DNA from 2 places in the Natronincola ferrireducens genome. Region 2 is predicted to be linked to the other one. Evidence: a T-box and tRNA genes for the amino acid it is inferred to sense, from the RefSeq annotation. Region 2 holds a T-box; the other holds one or more tRNA genes.
The links. A T-box is a leader RNA that pairs with one kind of tRNA and senses whether it is charged. The one in region 2 lies ahead of leuS (leucine--tRNA ligase), so its partner is inferred to be a tRNA-Leu.
Positions count from the first base shown of each region.

Region 1: it has a tRNA-Leu gene. The T-box ahead of leuS (leucine--tRNA ligase) is inferred to sense a tRNA for this amino acid. The anticodon was not compared.

Region 1 is NZ_FNFP01000001.1:1,154,754-1,160,673, forward strand. It holds gene coaE (dephospho-CoA kinase) at 1-293, shown strand, start outside; gene BLS22_RS05305 (lytic transglycosylase domain-containing protein) at 310-882, shown strand; gene BLS22_RS05310 (peptide ABC transporter substrate-binding protein) at 996-2,624, shown strand; tRNA gene BLS22_RS05315 (tRNA-Leu) at 2,863-2,947, shown strand; gene BLS22_RS05320 (hypothetical protein) at 3,463-3,651, shown strand; gene BLS22_RS05325 (JAB domain-containing protein) at 3,749-4,222, shown strand; gene BLS22_RS05330 (HesA/MoeB/ThiF family protein) at 4,209-5,330, shown strand; gene BLS22_RS05335 (HesA/MoeB/ThiF family protein) at 5,323-5,920, shown strand, end outside.
Region 2 is NZ_FNFP01000002.1:472,284-478,203, reverse strand. It holds gene BLS22_RS07840 (LCP family protein) at 1-764, shown strand, start outside; gene BLS22_RS07835 (calcium/sodium antiporter) at 882-1,883, shown strand; gene rsfS (ribosome silencing factor) at 1,905-2,273, shown strand; T-box leader at 2,334-2,521, shown strand; gene leuS (leucine--tRNA ligase) at 2,578-5,046, shown strand; gene BLS22_RS07820 (helix-turn-helix transcriptional regulator) at 5,067-5,714, shown strand; gene BLS22_RS07815 (RidA family protein) at 5,738-5,920, shown strand, end outside.

The DNA.
Region 1 (5,920 bases), on a different contig from region 2:
AACAAAATGACGATAATCCTGTTATAATAATAGATGCTGCCTTATTAATAGAAACGGAACTAAAGGATATGGTTGAAGAAATTTGGTTAGTTACAATTCCTAAAGCTTTGCAAAAGCAGAGATTGATGGAACGGGATGATTTAACTATAGATGAAGCCAATAACCGCATAGCGACACAACTGTCTATGGAAGAAAAGCTTCAGTATGCTGATAAACTCATTAATAATTCAGGAAGTCTACAGGAACTAGAAAAACAAGTGAAGGAATTATGGGGGATGATTCATAAGCGTTAATTTTGGAGGGGTTGTTTTGCTAATTATTTTTTCTAAAAAAATTATACAAATTCTAGTAACTATCATTTTAATTATCACAGTAATCGTTGCTCTTCAAAATGGAAAATGGTTGGGGAAGGTTGTTTACCCTTTTCATTATAAAGATATTGTTGAAATCTATGCTACGGAATATGAGGTAGATCCTTATTTAGTAGCAGCTATTATCCGGAATGAAAGCAAGTTCAATCCCTATGCCCTATCCCGTAGGGATGCTAAAGGCTTGATGCAAATAGCACCTATAACGGGGAATTGGGCTGCTGAAAGAATGTCTATTGAAGATTATAGGGAAGAAATGCTTTATAATCCAGACTTGAATATAAAAATAGGTTGTTGGTATTTGAATATACTTCACAGAGAATTTAATAACAACTTACAGCTAATTATTGCAGCCTACAATGCAGGAAACGGAAATGTAAGTAGGTGGTTAGAAAATCCTGAATACAGTAGAGATGGAAAAACTTTAGATGAGATACCTTTTGGAGAAACGAGAATTTATCTTAAAAAGGTACAACGGGACTATAGGATTTATACATGGCTCTATGGAAACTAGAACTTCAAATGGAAGATTCTTTAGGTTCCACGATTAGGGTAAATATATTATAATAAACAATATATAATTAATGAAAAACAATTGCAATTGCTTGTAGTAAAGGAGGGCACTTGGTGAAAAAAAGAAGACAACTGGTTGTAATATTTCTAATAATTTTATCCATATTTTTAACTGCTTGTAGTACAGAAGAAGTAGACCCTATTGAAGAAGAAGAAACAAAAGAAAATATCGAAAACTATGAACCAGCAGACGGAGGAACCCTAAATCTATCTGTAACAAGATTTAACACCTTCAATCCCCTCTTTAACAATAATTATAGTTTATTTCAACTACATCACTTAATTTATGAGGGATTGGTTACCTTTGATCCCAATATGGATATAAAGCCTAAATTAGCAATAGACTGGACTATTGCCCAAGATGGACAAAGCATTCAATTTACCCTTCGTGACGGAGTAACTTGGCATGATGGAAAACCCTTAACCGCGGAGGATGTTATATTCACTGTAAATTTAATTAAAGGCAATATAAGAAATGCTAAAGGCACTTCTATTTTCAGGACAAGTCTGCAGCAAATCTCTGATATCCGAGAAATAAAAGATGGCGTAATCAATGTCACATTTTCTAGCCCCTTTAGCAATGCTCTAGAGGTGATGACCTTTCCCATCCTACCAAAACATTTGTTTGAAGGAAATAATATTGAAAAGCTAAATAGCCCAAATTTTCCAATGGTGGGTACAGGTCCTTATCAATTAGATCAATATGAAACAATGCGTAAGATAAAGCTGACAAAGAATAAAAACTATTGGGGGCAAGTCCCCTATATACAAGATATAGAAGTAACCATTGTTCCAGACTTAGAAGCACAATTGTCTGTTTTTGAAAATGGTGATATCGATGTGGCACAGCCAATCTCCATTGATTGGGCAAAATACATGGAAAATAGGAATGTAAAGGTCTATGAATATGTTTCCAATAATTATGAGTTTTTAGGATTGAACTTTAGAAATTCTATACTTAGGGATAAGAATATAAGAAAAGCCATAGCCTATGGGATTGACCGTCATAAGCTTATCAACAATATATATTTAGGACACGGTACAGTGGTGGATGGCCCTATATATCCCTTATCATTGCTATATGATGAAGGAAGTTTACAGTATGGTTATAATAGGGATCAGGCTGAAGCACTACTACAGGAAAGTGGATATGAGCTTGATAGGGAAAACAACACCAGAAGCAATGGGAATGGAGATACCCTAAACTTTACTTTGATTTCTAATAAAAACAATGTTTTAAGAGAAAAAACTGTCTTTTTTATTGAAGATGAGCTTGAGGCTATAGGAATAAAAATAGATGTAGAACTTTTAGATTGGGAAGAACTGAATGAGAGAATTGCTAGGGGTAACTTTGATATTGTATTAGGAGGATGGGAATTAGCCTACCTACCAGATCTATCCTTTGCCTTTCATTCACGACAGTTAGGGGGCAGTAATTTTATTGCCTATAATAACGAAGAAATGGATGAATTATTAGAAGAAGCTTTTAGTGCTGCTGGGTTAACAGCAAAACAGCAGGCCTATAGCCAGTTACAAATCCATATTGCAGAAGAGCTACCCTATGTTAGTCTATTCTTCAAAAACGGTGCTATCGTTGTAAGGGATAAAGTAAAAGGAGAATTTAAACCAAGTCATTATAACCTTTTCTATGGTATAGAAGAATGGTATATTAACACAAAATAATTTTATAATCAATAAGGAGCTGCAGGATAAAAGTGGCTCCTTATAAAACCTTGAAGATGTTGATACAGGGAAAGATGTGGGACTATTGATGGTTGACATGGGAATATAAACGTATTATAATGTTATAGTATCAAAAAACACATTTCTTGCGGATGTGGTGGAACGGCAGACACGCTATCTTGTGATGACGTTACTTTATTGTTAGTTTCATTCGCTAAGTTTATGGACAACTTTAAATGCGGTAGTGGTGGAATCGGCAGACACGTAGTCTTGAGGGGGCTATGTCAATAGACGTAAGGGTTCAAATCCCTTCTACCGCACCAAAAATAATTCAACTACCTATTTATAAGGTAGTTTTTTATGTGCAAAATAACGTTCATATTTAGCCTTGTGCATCCTTTAATAGTGTAGAGGGTATAGAAGGTTGTATATGATGAAAATAGTAGTAGGTCTATTAAGAGTGTCATGAACGGTACTTCTAATATTCAGAACCCCCAAAATGGGCGAGATGAAATTAATATCATACTAGCAAATCGTGGCGAGTGAATATAAAACAATCCAGTTAGTAGAAAGTTTTGCTGGAACATGTAAATGTGGTGGGAGTTATAAGTTTGATGCTCCGGCAAGATGCCCTGAATGCAAATCAACAGATTTATACGATACTGGAGAGATAGAGTGTTTATATGATTAAATATCAGGTGAAGTTAAAGGTCACTATGAGAAAAATAGGTTTATCGACAAAGGCTGCGACAATCCATTTTAAAGGATTGATTAGATTACTTGTAAATGCTATAATAAATGTAAACTAAAGAAAAAAATACTATCTTAGGAGGTACATATGCTAAAGAAAGAGGATTTTTTATTTGAAGAAGTAAAAGATTCAGAAATATTTGCGGAATACTCGGATGGGTGTTCTGGTTCTAGATCAGACTGTTGCACTAGAGTATGTACAAGAAACAATGCTGTAGCGAGTGAAGAAGAATGGGGAAAATTTTTAGAAATTAATGCAGGTGTTGTACAATATTAGAATGAATAAAATAATATCTTCTGAATAATTTCAGAAGATATTTTCTTATATATTATAAAGGAAATATCCAGTAGAATAGTAAAAGAGGAATGTGATTATGTCAGATATGAAGATACCAGTTGTCAGGTTGAAAATGGTAAAGGAATATGACTTGAGTGCAGATAGAAATAAAGTTTATGGTATAGAAGAAGCTGCACCAATTTTTGAATCATTAATTGGTGGGTCTACTTTGGAAAGGCTAGCATTGTTGTGTATGGATGCTAATAACCATCCAATAAATGTTGCAGTACTAAATATAGGAAATAATAGAAATGTCGAAGTAGTTCCAAGTGAAATATTTAGAATTGCAATACTATCAAATGCTACATCCATTATAATTTGTCATAATCATCCTTCAGGAATATTAAAACCAAGTAAGTATGATATGCAGATCACGAAGAAAATTGGGCAGATAGCAAGTTTACTAAGCATACAATTGATAGACTCTTTGATTTTAGGTGACTTTGGAAAATGTCTTTCAATTAGAAGTGAGATAGGGAAAAAAGAAGGTGAGATTAATGATAAATGTTAATGAAATATATAAAATAAGAAATGGTGTAGATATATATTTAACTAATGATGAATTAATTACTTTTTACTTTATGAGTACAAGATTAAGAAAACAGTTTAGAGTTTCTAATTTAATAGTAAGACTAATTGAATTAATCGATGGAGATAAAAATATAAAAGATATACATAAATTACTAGAAAAAGAATTCGGAAAAGAAATAAATATAGATGAGTTAGTCAGTATTATTGAGAAGCTTTATACTTTGAATATTCTTAATAAAGTTGATAAAAAATCAGAGGAAATTACTGATGTATCTTTAGAAAGGTATAGTAGACAAACTGATTTTTTTTCGGATTTTTTAGTTGGGTATAACTTAGATATAGAAGCACAGAAACAATTAAGGGATTCTACTATTTTGGTATTTGGATGTGGGGCAATTGGCGGTAATATTGCTATACAATTGGCAATGTGCGGAGTAGAAAACTTTATTATATATGACTATGATGTAGTTGAGGCTTCTGATATATGTCGCCATGTTTATTTTAAAGAAAAATATATTGGCATGAAGAAAACAGATGCTATAGAAGACTATTTATTAGATATAAATAAAAATATAAATGTACAAAAAATCGATAACGTATTAACACCAGAAAGTAAAATAGAGGATCTAATAGATAAAGCAACTTTTGTTATCAATACGGCTGATGAGCCTTATATAGGATATACTTCAATGAAAATATCTAGGTATTGTACAACAATGAAAAAGGTTCACTTTATTGCAGGTGGATTTGATGCACACTTAGCAAGTACGGGAGAATTAATAATACCAGGCATTACACCTTGTGTTGATTGTTATGCTAAACACTTTAAGGAAGTGTTAAAGGGTTGGAAGCCTAAGAAGCATCCTGTAAAGGAAAGGTATTTAGAAATCGGCGGTTTATCGAGTATGTCTTTGTTTTCATCAAGTTATGCGGTTATAGAAATTATAAAATATATATGTAATCTAATAGATATAAAAAAGTATAGGAATACAAGAGGCGAGTTTTTATTTCATAATATGGAGATAAGCTATCTAAATGTAAGTAGAGATAAGGATTGTAAATCCTGTGGGGAGATTGTCTATGAATAAACCAAAGTTGAGATCATCAGTTTCAGTAGTTAAGCTAGATAATGGGTTGGTAGAATTTTTCCTTACAAACACTAGACAGCAAATAAGGATAAAACTTAATAATGAAAACATCTTACAATTAATCTTAGAGCTAGATGGATCATTAACTATAGATGAGATAATAAAAAAATATAATATGGATGAAGAAATTAAAGAGTATTTTATTAGTTTTATAAGTTATTTGGAAAGTAAAAGTATTATAAAGAATAATACAAATGTTTTAGAAGAAGACTATATTAAATTTAGAAGAGCGGTTAACTTTTTAGAAGATTTTTCTTCAGATAGTCAAGATTTATCAAGTATGTGGAACAATATCAAAAGCTTGCATGTAGTTGTAATTGGGTTAGGAGCTGTAGGTACATGGGTAAGTGCTCTTTTAATACAAAACGGTGTTAAAAATATTACAATAATGGACAATGATAGAGTAGAATTAAGCAATCTTCATAGACAGTTTGGTTTTACTGAATCTGACATAGGTTTATTAAAAACTGAAGCTATGCAAAAAAGATTGAAGGAGTTTTCTTCTGATATAAAAGTTAATAGAATAGATG
Region 2 (5,920 bases):
CTGTTGAAGAACTAGTAAATGCTTTAGGAGGTATAGAAATCGATGTACCTATGGATATGAAGTATACTGATGCTTTTGATAATCCTCCATTACAGATTGACATTAAAAAGGGCTTACAGACTTTAAATGGAAGGGATTCACTTCATTTCCTAAGGTTTAGAAGTGGCTATGCCAACCAAGACTTAGGAAGAATTGATGCACAACAACAATTTGCTAATGCAATAATAAAAAAGGTTAAATCTCCAACAATTATTTTCAAGGCTCCTAAACTTACAACAATTTTTTATAGCAATATAGATACTAATATACCTAAGACAAGGATGCTTTATTTAGGTATAGGGAGTATTTTAGGAACTCAACAGGAATTGACAAAGATGACCTTGCCCGGTAGTCCTGCCATGATTAAGGGTGTTTCCTATTATGTAGCAGATGATAAAGAACTTCAACATATGAAAGAAAATTACTTAACCCCTCGAAAGTCAGTAGAAACTAGTAAAATAGAAGTTTTAAATGGATGTGGAATTAATGGTGTAGCAACAAAATTTGCTGCATCTCTAGAAGCTTCTGACCTTCATGTTTCTTCTATAGGAAATTATGAAAGAAAAGATGTTTTACAATCTTTTATAGAGCATAGTCCCCAAAGCAAAAAAGCTGCTAAGAAGATTGCTAAAATATTAAACATAAAAGAACTTATTGAAGCTGAGGGAAAGTATGAAGATATAGATATTAAGATAGTGATAGGGAAGGATTTAGGTGATCAATAATGATAGAACACATATTTTCTTCATAGAAAATAGACATATATTAAAAGATTATAAATATATTATAACGATATAGATTTCTATAAAAAATAGATGTAGCAAGGCAATAGGGGGGACAATATGGAAAACTTAGGGGTTTTCTTACTTTTTATTTTAGGCGTTATTATCATCATCAAAGGTGGAGACTGGTTTGTGGAATCAGCTGTATGGACAGCTAAAGTGACGGGAGTTCCTAATGTATTAATTGGGGCTACTATTGTAAGTGTAGCAACTACCTTACCTGAACTACTAGTTTCTTCTATCGCCACATATCAAGAATATTATGATGTTGCAATAGGGAATGTGGTAGGATCTATGGTTTGTAATATCGGTCTTATACTAGGATTTACTGCATTGGTATCACCTATAAAACTTGACACGAAAAAATTCGCTATTAAAGGATTTTATATGCTTATTTGTGGTTTGGCACTCCTGTTGGTAGCAAAAGATACTATTATTACTCCTTCGGAGGGTAATTTATTTATTATATTGTTTATTATATACGTTGTTATGAATATATTAGAATTTAAAGACTATGATAAAGATAGTATTCAAGAATATGACTTTATAAGTATAAGTAAAGATAGCAAAATAATAAATATAGGGAAATTCATCCTTGGAGCTCTTTTTATTACCTTTGGAGCAAGACTTTTGGTTAACAATGGCGTGGCTATTGCAAAGTTAATTGGTGTACCTCAACAAGTAATAAGTTTAACACTAATAGCTCTAGGTACATCCCTACCTGAATTAACTACTGCTGTAACATCAGTAATAAAAGGACATAAAGAAATATCTGTAGGCAATATTTTAGGAGCCAATATACTTGACATAGTAATGGTTCTTGGGGTATCCTCTAAAATAGGAGAAAAAGGAATGGTAATTAGTTATCAAAATATTATGGTAGGGGCAACAATACATAATATTCCTCAAACCCTTTATTTGGATATTCCAGTAGCTTTACTAATGATGATGATTTTAGTGTTCAGTGGAATATTTAAACGTGCAATTACCCGTGGTATTGGCTTCAGCATTGTAATCATATATACTATGTATTTAACAATACTTGCAAAATTATTTATATAAACAAAAGTTAGGAGGAATTAAATGAACAACGATATTATTCGTTTAGTCGCTAAAATTGTTGAATCAATTGATGATAAACTGGGACAGGATATTGTAGTGCTGGATCTAAATGGAGTATCTACTCTATGTGATTATTTTGTCATTACTAGTACATCCTCTACCAGACAAGTAAAAGCTATTGTTGATGAAGTAGAAGGTAAGCTTATGGAAGAAGGTATTTCTATTTCCCATAAGGAAGGATATGATACAGGAAAGTGGGTATTATTAGATTATAGAGATGTGGTTGTTCATGTCTTTCATAAAGAAGATAGAGAGTTCTATAACATAGAGGGGATTTGGAAAGATGCAACAATTATAAATATTGACAAAATAATTGATGATAATATATAATGATACAATATAGATTGGCTTAAAGCAATAAATGACACGATGAAAAACTTAATTTATGGAAATAGTATTAAGGAGTAGTAGACAGTATCTTGTTTTTTAGAGAGTTGGTGGTTGGTGGAAACCAATAAACAAGATTGTTGAACTTACCTTATTTGTAATCAGCTATACAGGATGGCATCCTTTATCAACCAAGAAAGAGGACTTTCTGTCAAATAGGGTGGTACCGCGGATTTATTTCCGTCCCTATAGACATGAGAGTTTTTGTTTTTTAAACCTAAAAGTTAGAAGGAGGAAAGTTAAATAAATGACTACTTATGATTTCAAAAAAATCGAGAAAAAATGGCAAGAAAATTGGGAAAATGAAAAAGTTTTTGCTAACTATAATGAAGAACATCCTAAATATTACGTATTAGAGATGTTCCCATATCCATCTGGTAAAATTCATATGGGTCATGTTAGGAACTATTCCATAGGAGATGTAGTGGCACGTTATAAAAAAATGCAGGGTTTCAATGTCTTACATCCTATGGGATGGGATGCCTTTGGGTTACCTGCTGAAAATGCTGCTATAAAACATGGAATACACCCTGATGTTTGGACAACCCAAAATATTCAGGATATGAAAGAACAGTTAGATACCTTAGGATTAAGCTATGATTGGGATAGGGAAGTAACCACCTGTAAACCTGATTATTATAAATGGACACAATGGTTGTTTTTACAATTCTACCATAAAGGATTAGCCTACAAAAAAGAATCTAGAGTAAACTGGTGTCCTTCCTGTGAAACAGTATTAGCTAATGAACAAGTTGTCAATGGACAATGTGAGAGATGCGACAGTGCCGTAGGAAAGAAGATGTTAAATCAGTGGTACTTTAAAATAACTGATTATGCAGAAGATCTCTTAGCGGATATTAACCTGTTAGAAGGATGGCCCAACAAGGTTAAGATTATGCAAGAAAATTGGATAGGAAAAAGTGAAGGAGCAGAGATCGAATTTGAAATTCAAGACTTTGAAAAAAGCTTAAAGGTATTTACTACTCGCCCTGATACAATTTTTGGTGCAACCTATATGGTATTAGCACCGGAACATCCATATGTTACGGAATTAGTTAAAGATACAGAGTACCAAGAAAAAGTGAAGGCTTTTATCACTAAGCTACAGCATATGTCTGATATAGAGAGAACATCTACTGATACAGAAAAAGAAGGATTGTTTATTGGAAGATACTGTATTAATCCGTTGTCTGGACAAAAAATCCCTATATTCATTGCAAATTATGTTTTAGTAGACTATGGGACAGGTGCCATTATGGCTGTTCCAGCCCATGATCAAAGGGATTTAGATTTTGCTAGAAAATATAATATAGAAGTACTTCCTGTCATAAGACCTGAAGAATCAGGAGATACCTTTACAATAGATACTGAAGCCTATGATGAAGAAGGGATTATGATAAACTCTGGAGAATTCAATGGATTAAGAAGTGCTGAAGCATTTAATAAAGTTTGTGAAGCATTAGAAAAAGGAGAAACCGGCAAAAAGACCATCAACTATCGTTTGAGGGACTGGTTATTGTCTAGACAAAGATATTGGGGCACACCAATTCCTATCGTTTATTGTGACAGATGTGGCATTGTTCCAGTTAAAGAAGAAAACCTCCCTGTTGAATTACCATTAGATGTTAAATTTACAGGAGCAGGACTGTCACCTTTAACAACAAGTGAAAGCTTTATTTATACACCTTGTCCCCAATGTGGCGAAACAGCTAAAAGGGAAACTGATACAATGGATACCTTTGTAGATTCTTCTTGGTACTTTTTAAGATATGCTGATGCTCATAATGAAAATCTACCTTTTGCAAAAGAGGCTGGAGACTACTGGATGCCTGTTGATCAATATATTGGAGGGGTAGAACATGCTATTCTACACCTACTATATTCAAGATTTTTCACAAAAGTTATAAAAGATTTAGGCTTAATAGATATAAAAGAACCCTTTAAAAATCTATTAACTCAAGGTATGGTACTAAAAGATGGTGCTAAAATGTCTAAATCAAAAGGAAATACAGTGAGTCCAGAAGAAATTATTGAAAAGTATGGTGCTGATACTGCTAGATTGTTTGTACTTTTCGCTGCACCACCAGAGAGAGACTTGGAATGGAGCGATCAAGGGGTAGAGGGATGTTTTAGATTTTTAAACCGTGTATGGCGTCTTGTTGAGGAAGCATTAGAGAACAACAAATTAAACTTACCCTCCCGTGAGATGACAAAGCAAGATAAAGATCTTCAATACATGATACACAAAACTATCAAAAAAGTAACAGAAGATATAGAAGAAAGATTTAACTTTAACACCGCCGTAAGTGGAATTATGGAGTTAGTAAATGATTTGTATAAGTATAAAGAAATTGATAAAAGTACTATTAATGGTTTGCTATTCAAACAGGGGATTGAGACAGTAATTAGCCTTTTATCTCCTTTTGCACCCCATATGACGGAAGAACTTTGGCACAAAATGGGAAATACCACCAGTGTTTATTTGTCTCAGTGGCCTAAGTATGATCCCAAAGCCATCGTAAGGGATGAAGTAGAAATCGTGTTGCAAATTAATGGTAAAGTTAAAGAAAAAATAATGATACCATCTAATTTAGATAAAGAAGGTTTAGAAAGAATAGCACTAGAAAACGAAAAGGTGCAACGATTTATTGAGGGAAAAGAAGTAAAGAAGGTAATAGCAGTCCCCAAAAAATTAGTAAATATTGTAGTAAAGTAAGGAAAGCAGAGGTGGAGATGATGGATAAAAACTTGCACCCCATATTAAATAGTATGATTCCTATGGTGGAGGGAATTGCAAAGACCCTTGGTCAAAATTGTGAGGTTGTGCTTCATGAACTAAAAAATTCCCAAAAGTCTATTGTAGCAATTTATAATGGACATGTAACAGGAAGATCTATGGGGAGTCCAATGCTTGATGTCGGTATTCAAGCTATTAGAAAAGGAAACGATGCTGACAACATATTGAACTATAGGAACAAAAGCTCTGACGGGAGAGTACTAAAATCATCCACCATGTTTATTAGAGATCAAGAGGATCAAATAATAGGCTGTCTATGTATTAATATTGATATTTCTGAATTTGTAGTGGCCCAAAAAGCATTAGAGGATCTATTAAAAACAGATATTAAAGGAGAAGAAAATCTAGGAGAGTTCCCTAACAACAATGTAAATGACGTGTTAATAAACATTGTAGCGGAAACCTTAGATTCCTATGGAAAACCAGTTTCCTATATGAACAAGGAAGAAAAGGTAAATATTGTTAAGAAATTAGATGAGCAAGGGGCATTCCTTATTAAGGGGGCAATTGATTATGTTGCCAAAATTCTATGTGTTTCAAGATATACCATTTACAACTATTTAGATGAAATAAGAGTAAGTGGATAAATATAAATTAGGAGGTTTTACAAATGTATAAAGCAATTAATACTAAAAAAGCACCAGCAGCTATTGGACCTTATTCACAAGCAGCAAAGGTTAATGGCTTCCTATTCGTATCTGGACAGATACCTATGAATCCAGAAACTATGGAGATTGTTGAAGGAGATATTAAACAACAAACAAAACAAGTCTTAGAAAATCTAAAGGCTATT